One region of the Arthrobacter sp. TJ-270 genome, then DNA from elsewhere that is predicted to be linked to it. Evidence: predicted binding sites of a transcription regulator. Region 1 holds the regulator's gene; the other holds the start of a gene.
The links. Region 1 encodes HspR, which represses chaperone genes until heat shock. Its sites were predicted from a motif close to AAGTTGAGTCNNNNNGACTCAACTT; they were not measured.
Positions count from the first base shown of each region.

Region 2: a site for HspR is predicted at 1,370-1,394, ahead of AC4D2M_RS07750 (Hsp20/alpha crystallin family protein). Genes of this name have one in related genera too.

Region 1 is NZ_JBZCNB010000001.1:780,961-787,544, forward strand. It holds gene AC4D2M_RS03680 (DinB family protein) at 1-52, opposite strand, end outside; gene AC4D2M_RS03685 (SDR family NAD(P)-dependent oxidoreductase) at 42-605, opposite strand; gene AC4D2M_RS03690 (PspA/IM30 family protein) at 657-1,349, opposite strand; gene AC4D2M_RS03695 (hypothetical protein) at 1,355-1,960, opposite strand; gene AC4D2M_RS03700 (heat shock protein transcriptional repressor HspR) at 2,008-2,430, opposite strand; gene AC4D2M_RS03705 (DnaJ C-terminal domain-containing protein) at 2,468-3,478, opposite strand; gene AC4D2M_RS03710 (nucleotide exchange factor GrpE) at 3,628-4,344, opposite strand; gene dnaK (molecular chaperone DnaK) at 4,347-6,221, opposite strand; gene AC4D2M_RS03720 (MMPL family transporter) at 6,397-6,584, opposite strand, start outside.
Region 2 is NZ_JBZCNB010000003.1:112,744-119,327, reverse strand. It holds gene AC4D2M_RS07770 (formate/nitrite transporter family protein) at 1-19, opposite strand, end outside; gene AC4D2M_RS07765 (flavodoxin family protein) at 110-718, opposite strand; gene AC4D2M_RS07760 (DUF2630 family protein) at 779-1,024, opposite strand; tRNA gene AC4D2M_RS07755 (tRNA-Val) at 1,182-1,255, shown strand; gene AC4D2M_RS07750 (Hsp20/alpha crystallin family protein) at 1,429-1,869, shown strand; gene AC4D2M_RS07745 (DUF4383 domain-containing protein) at 1,948-2,409, opposite strand; gene AC4D2M_RS07740 (SDR family oxidoreductase) at 2,612-3,409, shown strand; gene AC4D2M_RS07735 (hypothetical protein) at 3,530-3,736, shown strand; gene AC4D2M_RS07730 (cysteine hydrolase family protein) at 3,779-4,342, opposite strand; gene AC4D2M_RS07725 (transketolase) at 4,586-5,449, shown strand; gene AC4D2M_RS07720 (transketolase family protein) at 5,446-6,462, shown strand; gene AC4D2M_RS07715 (FAD-dependent oxidoreductase) at 6,575-6,584, shown strand, end outside.

The sequences.
Region 1 (6,584 bases):
AGGCTCGTTCCAACACCCAGGTCCAGTCCTTGGTATCCGGTTCAATTGCCATAGATCGAAGCGTATCCGGGTGCGGCGTTGAAGCGCCCGCTACGGCGCAACTCGAGCGCAGCAGCCTTGCCGAACGCGCTCAGCGCCGCCTTGCTCGCGGAGTACGCCGCCATGCCTCCGGTGGGACTATCGGCGACGACAGCGCTGATCTGGACCACCTGGGATCCCTTGCTCAGCCGCGGGACAACAACCCGGAGGAGCCGGGCGAAGCCCACGAAGTTGGTGAGCAGCAGCTCGTCCAGAGTGTCATCGTCGAGCTCCGCGAGGGAACCGAATGCCACGACGCCCGCGGCATAAACCACGCCGTCCAGAGGCTCGTCATCCAACGTATCGGCGATGCGGGCGGGCCCTCCGGGCAGGGTGAGATCAGCAGCGACGGACCGGGCGCCCAACCGATGAGCGACAGCGCTGAGTTTCGCTTCATCGCGTCCGCTGAGGATCAGCCGCGCTCCCCTTGCGTCCAGTTCTGCAGCTATGCGCGAACCGAGCTGGCCCGTTGCTCCTACCACCAGGAACTGTTTGCCGCGGATGTCGGCGGCGTTGGTCTCACCCATGACCTGAGCCTAGCAACCCGCCCTGACGCTTCCCTCCCGGGCCCGCAAGGCCTATGCCTGCCCTCGACGGCGGTCCTGTGCCTTTTCTTTCAGCTGCCGGAGTTCCTGCTCGGCTGCCTCACGTGCCTCGAGCTCGCCGAACGCCTGTTCGAGCTTCCCGGAGGACGGGTCCGACCAGGTGAGTTCCTCTTGGGCTGCCTGCAGATGCCTCAGACGCCTGGCTTCCTGCTCCGCCTCGCGCGCGGCACGAGCGGTTTCCACACTGCTTCCCGCTGAAGCGGACACCGCACCCTGAACGTCCAGCGCCGCCTGGGTGGCGCCGTGCTGGGCCTTGAGGGATTCGTAGCGGACTGCATTTTCCTGCAATGAGGTTTCAAGCCGGTACAGGTCTGCTTCGAGGGAGTGGAACTGCTGATCGACGCCATCGCGCTGGCGGGTCAGAGCCTCGAGCCTTTTCTGCACGTCCAGTGCACGGCGAAGCGCGGCCCGGGCGGCGTCGTCGTTGTTGTCCGCAACCGCGCGTTCCGCCTCGCGGTTGCACGCGTCGAGGTCTGCCGCTGCCTGCCGGGCGAGGCTGTCGACCCGGTGCCGTACAGCGGCGAGGTCGGCAACACTGCGGCGGGCACGGTCGAGGTTTTCCTCCTGTTGCCGCTGGGTCTGCCCGAGCGCGGCGATGGGATCGACCGGTTCAGGAGCGTTGCGGCGCGAGGAAAGGATGCGTGAGATGCGGCGGCGTACAGACACTGGTCCTAGGCCCGCCGCGTGCCGGTGCCGTAGGCGGCATTCCAGGTCCTCAGGGCACCGATTTCCGTAGTGAGGCGCGAGGTGGCGCGCTCAAGCTGCCTGCTGCCGGAGACCTGATGAACCTCGAGAAGGGCCCGACGCAGCTGAGCCGACAGTTCGCAGAGGGAGTTGACCTGCTCGCCGATGCCGCCTGCAAGGTCTTCACGGAGCGCCCTGTTCGGTTCCCGTCCGGCAAGCGCAAGGCGTTCACCGAGTACGGCTTCGGCCCGGGTGAGATCCTCAGCGGTTGCAGCCAGGTCCCCCGTGGGAGAACCCTGTGCGATAGCCGCCGCAACGGAGCGGCGGGTGGCGTCCGTGGAGCGCTCAAGCTGGAGCCGGAGCCTGGCGAGCTCCCGTGCCGATGCATCCGTGGAGAAGGACCGCAGGCGGCTGGACCCGCGCTCGATCCGGCGGCGGAGGACCCCCGAACGGCGGACACGGCGCACGAGCAACCAGGTACCGGTTGCCGCACCGATGGCCAGCACACCCAGGACCGCTCCACCAAAGAGGAGGAGCTGGAGAACACCCTCCAGCAGGACTTCCGCGGCGTCAGCGAACTCTGAATCAGGCATGTATACAAGTGTGCCGTGGAATTGGAGGTTGCGCTACGTGGGGGCCCTCAGCGGGAGGGATCCCCGCGCCAGATCATGAGTGCCTGGCTGCGCGGGCGGGGACGCTGGCCCCGGGCGAGGGTGACGACGTCACCCGCGAGACCGGCAGCGAAGACACGGCTGGTCTCCGATTTCCGTCGCTGTGCCAGCTCTTCGGTGAGTTCGCTGACCCTGTGCTGGAGCGCCATGACCTGATTCTCCAGTTCAAGGATGCGCCGGATCCCTTCCAGCGAGACGCCCTCATGGGACAGCCGCTGCACTTCGCGCAGGACATTGACATCGCGCTGGGAATACCGGCGGGCCCGCCCCGGCGCCCTGCTGGGAGTGACGAGGCCCAGCCGGTCGTACTGACGCAGCGTCTGGGGATGCATGTCTGCCAGCTCCGCCGCCACGGAGATCACATAGATCGGCATATTGATATCAACAGACATGGTGTCGCTCCCTTCTGCTGGCTAGATTCCCCACACCCTAAAGCCGCGCCTTCTCGGCGAGGTTGTTACGCGGATCGGCATCCTTCGTGGCGGTGGCGAATGCTTCGACGGCGGCCGCTGCATCCTTGTTCAGATTCTGCGGAACGACGACGTCGATGGTCACCAGCAGATCGCCGGTACCCTTCGAAGTCTTCACTCCACGGCCCTTGACCCGCAGGGTCCTGCCGGACGGAGTACCCGCCGGCACCTTCACCTTGACGATCTCACCGTCCAGGGTGGGCACCTCCACCTGCGCACCGAGCGTTGCCTCGGGGAAGGTCACGGGTACGTGCACCCGGATGTTGTCGCCGTCGCGTTGGAAGAACGGATGCGGCTTCACATTCACCGTGACCATGAGGTCACCGTTTCCTGCGTGCCCGGTCTGACCCTTTCCGCGTACACGGACCTTCTGTCCGTCACGGATGCCGGGAGGAATACGAACGTCGATCACCTCGCCGGAGGGCTCACGCAGGCCGATCGTGGTGCCGCGGATGGACCCGGCGAAGGAGATGCTGGTGCTCGCCGTGCGGTCTGCACCCTTGCGCGGCGGTGCCTGATACCCGGGGAACCCACCGCCCCCGGGGAATCCACCGCCGGAAGAGTAGCCGCCGCCTCCGCCGAACAGATCGGCGAACTCCGGAGGCAGGTTGCTGCCGCCGCCGAAACCTCCACGCTGGCGACCCGCCGTCTGACCGAAGAGGTTCCCGAACATGTCGTCAAAGCCGGCACCGCCGCCTGCCCCGCCCGGGCCGCCCGCGGTGAAGCGTGCTCCGCTTCCCATGGCGCGGATCGCGTCATACTGCTGACGCTCCTCGGGATCGGACAGCACCGAGTAGGCCTCGGAGATGTCCTTGAACATCCGGTCCGAGCCGCCGGTGCTCTGGTTCTGGTCGGGGTGGTGCTTGCGCGCGAGCTTCCGGTAAGCCTTCTTGATGTCGGCGTCGGAGGCGTCCTTGGGCACGCCAAGGATCTTGTAGAAGTCCTTGTCGACCCAATCCTGACTAGCCATCTGACCCCTCCTCTCTCTTGAACTTTAAGTTGTCCTGTTCGTGGAAGCATTGCCGCCGTCCCCTCCGAGGAAGGGGGCTTTAATATTCCGAGGGCCGCCAGGCCCGTAGGAATTTCGTTGCCCCCGTTCGGAGGGGACGGCGTGCTCAGCTACTCAGGTACCGCTACGATCACCTGGGCTGCGCGCAGGACGCGGTCACCCTTCTTGTAACCGGCGCGGAGGATCTGGCTGACGCTGTCGAACTGGACGTCCGGGCTTGGCTGCTGGATGAGCGCTTCGTGGACGTTCGGGTCGAACTCCACGCCGGTCTCATCGATGCGCGAGAGACCGTAGGTTTTCAGCGCGTTCTCCAGCTTGGTGGAGATAGCGGCGAAGGGCCCGTCCGCAAGGTCGCCGTGCTGGCGGGCGGCGTCAATGTCGTCGAGCACCGGCATGAGCGAGTTCAGTACCCCGATCACTGCCATATCCCGTGCGACGTCGCGGTCCCGCTCCACCCGCTTCCGGTAGTTTACGTACTCGGCCTGAAGCCGGAGCAGGTCATTCCGAAGCTCGGCCTCAACGTTGGTGGACGCCTGAGGAAGCTCTTCCCCGCCACCGGCCTCATTGAGGATCGCTTCTGCCTGCGCCAGTGCATCAACACCGGCGTCCGCTCCGTCCAGGTGCACCGGGTCCGAGGCATCCTGCCCGGTTCCGGCGCCGGGCTCCTGGCCGGCCCCCGCGAAGGGTGCCGAGCCAGGGGTGCCCGTGCCGTCTGTTTCGGCTGTGCCGTGCTGCCCACGGATCTCCCCAGTCTCCGGGTCGATCTTCCGGTTATCTCGGAAGCTCACTGGCTCTGAGTGTTCCTCTTCGTTTCCGTGGTGCGGCATGGCTACTTCTTCTCGTCTTCGTCAACGACCTCGGCATCGACGATGTCTTCGTCGTCAGCCTTGGATCCGTTTTCGCTGGGCTCACCGGTGGGGGTAGCGCCGGGACCGGCGGCACCTTCCTGCTGAGCCTGGGCGTAGATGGCCTCGCCGAGCTTGGTCTGGGAGGTCTGCAGCTTCTCGAAGGCAGCCTTCACCTCGTCGTCGTTATCCTGCGACTCCAGAGCCTTCTTGAGTGCATCGACGTCGGACTGCACCTCGGTCTTGACATCTTCGGGCAGCTTGTCGGAGTTGTCGTCGATGAGCTTGCCAACGGAATAGGCCAGCTGCTCGGCCGAGTTGCGGACATCCGCGGCCTCACGGCGCTGCTTGTCCTCGGCAGCGTGCTCTTCAGCCTCACGGACCATGCGGTCGATGTCTTCCTTCGACAGCGCGGTGCCGCCGGTGATGGTCATTGACTGCTCCTTGCCGGTGCCCTTGTCCTTGGCGGACACGTGCACGATGCCGTTGGCGTCAAGGTCGAAGGTGACCTCAACCTGAGGAACACCGCGCGGCGCCGGTGCAATACCGGTGAGCTCGAAGGTGCCCAGAGGCTTGTTGTCGCGAGTAAACTCACGCTCGCCCTGGAACACCTGGATGGCAACCGAAGGCTGGTTGTCATCCGCGGTTGTGAAGGTCTCACTGCGCTTGGTGGGGATGGCAGTGTTGCGCTCGATGAGCTTGGTCATCACGCCGCCCTTGGTCTCAATGCCCAGCGACAGCGGGGTCACGTCGATCAGGAGGACGTCCTTGCGCTCGCCCTTCAGTACACCGGCCTGGAGGGCAGCGCCGACGGCGACAACCTCATCCGGGTTCACGCCCTTGTTGGGCTCCTTGCCGCCGGCCAGTTCCTTCACCAGTTCCGAAACAGCGGGCATACGGGTGGAACCACCGACGAGGACGATGTGGTCGATGTCGGAAACCTTGATGCCGGCTTCGGCGATGACGTCGTGGAACGGCTTCCTGGTGCGGTCAAGCAGGTCCTTGGTGAGGTCCTGGAACTTGGCACGGCTCAGGTGCTCGTCGAGGTGCACCGGTCCGTCGGGAGTGACGGAAAGGTACTGCAGGGAGATGTTGGTGGAGCTGGCAGAGGACAGTTCCTTCTTGGCCTGCTCAGCAGCTTCCTTCAGACGCTGCAGGGCAATCTTGTCCTTCGACAGGTCTGCGCCCTTGGCCTTTGCCTGGGAGAGCAGGAACTCCACGACCCGCTGATCCCAGTCATCGCCGCCGAGGCGGTTGTCACCGGAAGTGGCACGAACCTGGATGGTGGAGAAGTCATCCTCGTCCTTGCCGACTTCCAGGAGCGAGACGTCGAACGTACCGCCTCCGAGGTCGAACACGAGGATGAGCTCGTCTTCCTTGCCCTTGTCCAGGCCGTAGGCCAGGGCCGCCGCAGTGGGCTCGTTGACGATGCGCAGGACGTTCAGGCCCGCGATCTCGCCGGCTTCCTTGGTTGCCTGACGCTCAGCGTCGTTGAAGTACGCCGGAACGGTGACGACGGCGTCTGTGACCTTCTCGCCGAGGTAGCTCTCCGCGTCGGTCTTCAGCTTCTGCAGGATGCGGGCAGAGATTTCCTGCGGCGTGTAGGTCTTGTCATCGATCTGTTTTGTCCAGTCAGTGCCCATGTGGCGCTTGACGGAGGCAATGGTGCGGTCGATGTTGTTGACGGCCTGGCGCTTCGCGATCTCGCCGACCAGAACCTCGCCGCCCTTGGAGAAAGCGACGATGGACGGAGTGGTGCGCGCGCCTTCCGCGTTGGCGATAACGGTGGGCTCGCCACCTTCAAGCACGGAGACGACCGAGTTGGTTGTACCGAGGTCGATACCTACTGCACGTGACATGCGTGTTCCTTTCGACGAGCCGCCGGTCAAGGACCGTTGGCTGCTTTGTCAGGTTCCGCTCACATTGAGCGTTCTGCACTCAACCCTACTACGCCACACACAGGTGTCAAACCAAGGTTGAGTCGGGAGGGCTCAACTTCTCGGGAAGGACTGCCTTCGAACGTCCCGCATGGGGTCAGTGGGACTGTCCGGACGCTCCCACTGCATCATGCGTTTCAGTGGAGGAGCCCGCCCGGTGCTTCGCATGGGGCGAAGCTGCAGCGCCGCCGTCGTGCCGTGAGAGTGCGGACGGCCACCAGATCTTCGGGCCAATGTCATAGGCGAGCGCCGGAACCAGCAGGGATCGGACGATCACGGTGTCCA
Region 2 (6,584 bases), on a different contig from region 1:
CGTTCTGGTGATTCTCCAAGCGCCTCGCCTATTTTCCGTTGAAGTATTCGCGATCGGGCAGGACTTAACCCTCCTGGGGCTCTTCACCGCCTTGCCTGCCAACTCGATGCTACGGCGCAGGGTAGGGCGCCGATTTCAACGACTTCGCGAGGTGAACCGCGTTCGCAGTCATAGCGGAAATGGTCGAGGCAACCGGATCAGGCACCTGGTCGAGGTCCTTGAAATCCACCGTCTGCATCGCCTCTCCCACCCAGTACACGCCGCCCTGGGCAGGAACCGTGAAGCCGATGTCGTTCAAACCCTGATGCATCTCCGCGGTGACGTGGTGGGCGCCGTCCTCGTTCCCGACGACGGCGGTGAGTGCCACCCTGTTGTACATGATAGGCCTGCCGTCATCATCGGTGGAGGACAGATCCGCATCCAGCCGCTCAAACACGCGCTGCCCAATGCTGCTCATGTGGCCCACCCAGATTGGAGCGGCGAGGAGGAAAATGTCCGCGTCCAGGATCTGCCGCCGGAGCTGCGGCCACTGGTCCCCCTCACCCATGTCGATTTCCACGCCGGGAGCCACGTTGTAGTCCACGACCCGGGCCGACGACGTCGTTACACCCTGCTCCTCCAGCTTGCTGAGAATGCGGCTGGCCATAAGGCCAGAGCTCGATTCAGCGGGTGAGGGGCTGAGCGTGCAGATCAGCGCAAATGCTTTCAGGTTTTCCATGGGGGTTCCTTCCACTCTGTACACGATCTTCGTCGCCGTTCCCGTCGTGGACGGGACAGCTTACTGGCGGTACCCCTCCACCTGGTCGATCGGCCGGGCCTCTGCCTCCTGGGGACTCTCCCCCGCATCCTGCTTTGCCCGCCTCTGGCGGAGCAGATCCCAGCACTGATCGAGTTCCTCCTCGACCCGCCGCAGGCGGCCCCGCCGGTCTTCGGCGGAGTCACTCTCATCGGGGGAGGAATCGCGCAGTCCGTGCTCCTCATCGACAAGGGACTGAATCCGCGCCAAAATGTCCTGATCATTCATGACAAACTCCTTCGCTGGCTTCGAGAAGTGCTCGCCCGCTGGGATGTCCCGAGACAGGCCGGGATAGACAGGCTACTTAGTGTCCGCCCGAATATCCACCGAAAGGGGCGTTTGCGTGATCACTCCATCGATGCCCTAAACTGACTGGGAACTATTTGCCTGTGTAGCTCAGTCTGGTAGAGCATCCGCTTCACACGCGGAAGGCCCGGGGATCGAGGCCCCGCGCAGGCACTGTTCGTAGCCCGTCCCGCCACCCGCGGGACGGGTTTTTTCGTGGGCTTGCGTTCGTTATGAGCGAACAAAAAGGAGTTAGCACTCCATGGGGTCGAGTGCTAATCTACCTACAGGTTGAGCGAACAAGGCTCAACCCCAGCACACTAGATATTCTCAGGGAGTGAACCATCATGGCTATGAAATTCGACCCATTTCGCGAACTGGACCGCGTGGCCGGCGCACTTCTGGATACCCGCCAGGGCCTGCGCCTGATGCCGATGGACCTCTACCGCGAGGGCGACCACTACATCCTCAGCGCTGACCTTCCCGGCATTGACCCGGGGTCAGTTGATATTGACGTCGACGGGCAGCTGCTCACCATCCGCGCCGAGCGCACGCTGCGCAACGTTGAGGGGGTCAAGTGGCTCACCCGCGAACGTGACAGCGGATCCTTCCTCCGGCAGCTGAACCTTGGTCAGGGTATCGACATTGACGCCATCTCCGCACGGTATGAGAACGGTGTCCTCAGCGTCACCATCCCGGTCAGCGAGCGCGCGAAGGCCCGCAAGATCGAGGTGGTCTCAGGCGAGGACGCCCAGCCGGTACGGGGCGACAAGGCTGTGGAAGCCTAATCCCCCTTCACCGAACCACAGCAAAAAGAACGACGACGACGGGCTGCGACCCGTCGTCGTTCTTTCTCCTCTGGAAGGTTACCGGCCTCGAACCGTGCGGTGCTTGTCCCGCAGCGCAAGCGCGAGAGCAATCATGGCGATAGCGAGGACCAGGTGCAGGATGTTGTCCCCTGCGTTGAAGGGGACAAAGTTGGCATCTGAGTCATGCGGGACAATCAGCCCATAGATGAACAGAACGGCATAGATAACGCCTCCCCACAGGAGGAAGTTATAGGCGCCGGTCGCCGATTTCGCCATTACCACACCAGCTACGCCGAACAGGAGGTGAACGATATTGTGCAGGACGGAGACCTGGAAGATCCCGAGCAGGAACGCTTCCGAGCCAGGACCCGCAATGGAAAACTGATCGTAGTTGCTGGTGATGCCCGGAATGAATCCGAGGATACCGATAAGCAGGAAGACTATTCCGACTGCGAGCGCGGCTTTCTGGATGTTGCTTCGGGTTGTAACTCCCGGGTCCGATGAGTGTGTGGATGCCATTGCTATATCCCCTCTGATCTGCCGGCGTGGCGGGGCGTCGGCGTTTGTTCTTGCGAGATGATGAACAGCACTTCCCGCCACTGGTAATGCCAGACTGACACAATGAAGTGGAAATAGAAAGCATGCTTAGTTAACTTTTCGATAACCCTTTGTCTGGTTATCGACCCTTGCGGTGCCTGCCGGACCTTGGGGAGGATGGTGCATGACATTCTCACCAAAGACTGCAATAGTGACGGGATCCAACTCGGGTATTGGACGGGCGACTGCGGTGGCCCTCGCCGAGGCCGGAATGGACGTCGGCATCACGTGGCATTCCGGAGAAGAGGGGGCGAAGCAAACCGCGCGGGAAGTAGAGCAGCGCGGACGCCGGGCGGTGATCGCTCACCTGGACACCTCCGACCCCGAGGCGGGGGCAGCTGTGGTTGATCACCTCGCAGAAGAGCTCGGCGGGCTCGACGTCTTCGTCAACAACGCGGGCATGAACAAGCCGATGCCCTTCCTCGAAACAGATTTCGACACCTGGCGGACCATCCTGACGGTCAACCTCGACGGCGCGTTCATCTGCATGCAGCGCGCGGCGCAGAGAATGATCGAAGCCGGCAACGGCGGACGGATCATCGCCGTCACCAGCGTGCACCAGGAACAGCCACGCGTCGGCTCCACTGCATACGACGCTTCCAAACATGCGCTCGGCGGGCTTGTGCGCACCATGGCGCTTGAACTGAGCCATCTCGGCGTGACCGTGAATGCGGTCCTCCCTGGTGAGATCTCCACGCCAATGAATGATGCCGAGGATGAGGACCCGAAAGAGGTCGACCGCCCCGGCATCCCGATCGGCCGTCCAGGTGCTGCCATGGAAGTCGCATCAGTGATCGCCTTCCTCGCAACGCCGGCGGCCAGTTACGTCAACGGCGCGTCGTGGGCCGTTGACGGCGGGATGCTGCAGATGGGACCGCAGGCCGGCTCGCACCTTCACGACCACGCGTGGCGGAAGGGCTGAGGTCGTTTTGCTGTCACTAGTTTTTTGCTTGTTTGCCTAGTTTTTGTCCAGACTCCATTCACCAAACATTCAGGAAGGCCCAATAGTGTGGCGTCAGTCACACTTCAGAGAGGCTCTTCCATGACCACTTCGCAGCACCAGTCCCTGACCGACTTTTCCGCTTTGAAGCGCGGCCAGCAGGTCACCTTGCGCCACCAGTCCGGCAACCAATACACGGGAGTATTGGACGATCGCGCAGACGATTCCTCAGTAGTCTGGGTCCGTCTTGACGACGGTGCGGGACGGCGCCTCTTCCACCGCGAGGACGGATACAGCATCGGATATTGACTGCATCACCCTCAGGGCACCGGTGCCCAGGCGCTCCCCCGCTCAGGCCCGACCCACGGCGAAGAGCTTCCGGACGTCTTCTGCATTGAGGGACTGCTGGCGGTATTCGTCCATCAGCACACCAAGGACGTTCTCCGCATACTCTTCATTGGTGGAGGCGATCGCCTCCTTCGCGTACGCCACCCGCACGTTGTTGGCGTACGCATCCGCCGCAGTCTGAGCTATGCAGTTGTGTGTCGCTACGCCGGCGAGGACAACCGTATCCACGCTGAGATTGCGTAGACGCTGCAGTAGATCGGTACCGAAGAAGGCGCTGTCCCGTGTCTTCACCAATTCCGGAAGTCCGTCGATGTCCAGCCCGTCAACGGGCTCCGCCTGTTCCGTGCCGCTGAAAAGGAATCCCTGGTCGTCGTCGAGCATGCTCAGGGTCCACGTCGATTTGTCCCGCTGATGCTCCGTGCGGATTACATAGACCGAAATACCGGCTTCACGGGCATCCGCGATGGCCGAGTTACATGCCTTGACCAGCGGATCCTGCTGCCGTCCGAGGGTTTCATCCTCGAAGAACGCCTTCTGCATATCGATAATCAGCAGCGCAGCCGTCATGTCTCTTCCTTCCCTGTTGCGGGTCCATTGCGACCATTTAGCCAGCATACTTACGTTCCACCCGTGCGGCGGGGTGGCTGCATACAAGACAAGGGCAAACAACTGGGCCTCCTCGGCCTACTTGTTGACTGTTAACAGTCGAGCGACTAATGTGAGTCCTGACACAATGCCGTCGTCGGCGGTCGTGACCGCTAAGGAGCGCGTTTCGCCGAAACCGGAGAAATCCACACGAGGTGAACACCCATGGAATCGACCACAGAACAGATCGCGCCTGACGCGGAGCGTCTACAGCGAATCAAGGAAGCGGCCCACCGCATCCGAACCAATGCGCTCATCCAGGCCGAGGTGCAGGGGCAGGGTTACATTGGACAGGCGCTCGATCTGGCCGACGTACTCGCCGTCCTCTACACCGACCAGCTCAAGCTCGATCCTGCCAACCCTGAGTGGGAGGACAGAGACCGATGCCTGCTCTCCATCGGCCATTACGCCATTGCGCTCTACGCTGCGCTGGCTGAGGCGAAGTTTTTCCCGCGCGAGGAACTGGAAACCTACGCAACCGACGACTCGCGACTGCCCATGTCGGCGATGGCTTCCTACACGCCCGGCGTGGAGATCTCCGGTGGATCGCTGGGCCACGGACTCACGATCGCAAACGGGGTGGCGCTCGGCCTCAAGCGAAAAAGGAACCAGGCCTTTGTGTACAACATCCTGTCCGACGGCGAGTTGAACGAGGGCTCTACCTGGGAAGCGGCTGCGGTAGCCGCACACCACGCGCTGGACAACCTCATCGCCATTGTCGATTTCAATGACCAGCAGGCCGATGGAAAGAGCTCATCGACCCTCGGCATGGAGCCGATCGACGGCAAATGGGAGGCTTTCGGCTGGATCACCCGACGCGTTGACGGCAACGACATCTCCGCCGTCCTCACCGCTCTGGAGGAGTTGCGCGCCGCAGATGCTGCCCAACCCCGCTGCCTGATCGTGAACACCAAGCTCGGCAAGGGCGTGCGGTTCCTGGAGAACCGGGAAAAGCTGCACTTCATGTCCGTTGCCCCTGATGAATGGAAACTGGCCCACCAGCAGCTGAAGGAGTCGTTCGAAGCATGAGCACCACCCAGAAGAAGAGACTGACCTCGGATGCGATGAGTGCATCCCTCGCCCATGAGGGCCAGCGCGTCACCGCCGCTCCGCTCGGCCACGCGCTCGTCCAATTGGCGGAGCAGGATGAACGGATCGTGGGTCTTTCCGCCGATCTGGCCAAGTACACCGACCTGCATATCCTGCGCGATGCCATGCCGGATCGTTTCTACCAGATCGGCATGGCCGAGCAGGCACTGCTCGGAGCCGCAGCAGGCCTGGCGCTGGAAGGCTTCGTCCCCTTCGTTTCGACCTACTCGGTCTTTGCCACACGCCGCGCCTATGACTTCCTCTGCCTGGATATCGCCGAGGCAAACCTGAATGTCAATATGGTGTGCGCGCTGCCCGGTCTCACCACCGGCTATGGTCCTTCCCACCAAGCCACGGAAGACGTTGCCATCCTCCGCGGCATGCCCAACCTGACCATTGTTGATCCCTGTGATGCGGTCGATATTGAGCAGGCCGTCCCCCAGCTGGCTGCACACGAGGGCCCGACGTACATGCGCATTCTGCGCGGCAAGGTCCCGAGGGTCCTCGACGAGTACGACTACACGTTCCAGCTGGGTAAGGCCCAGTTGCTCCGTGACGGTGCAGAAGTGCTGCTCATTTCCACCGGCCTGATGACCGAGCGTGCGCTGGAAGCAGCGAAGGCGCTGGCGCTCGACAAAGTAGACGTGGCCGTCTTGCACGTGCCGACTCTGAAGCCATTGGACGAGGCCACCATTCTGCGCGAGCTGGCTCGGGACCGAGTGGTTCTCACCTGTGAGAACCACACAATCATCGGCGGCCTCTTCGACGCAGTGGCACACGCTGCGGTGCGTGACGGCGTTCATCGCCGCGTCACCCCGATTGGGTTGCCCGACGAATTCCTTGACGCCGGCGCCCTGCCCACCCTCAACGACCGCTACGGGGTCAGCACCTCGAAGATCGTTGAGCGGGTCAAGAGGCTACTGAACCCCCCGCATACGGAACGCGCGGACTGATAGCCGCTCGAGCTCGGCCACTCCTTGAGGTGATCCCCGGCGAGGTCTAGCGTTGGCCACACGGAGGTATTGGGCGGAACTGATCAACCGCCGTATAGAAGGAGAACTGGCTGTGAAATCAC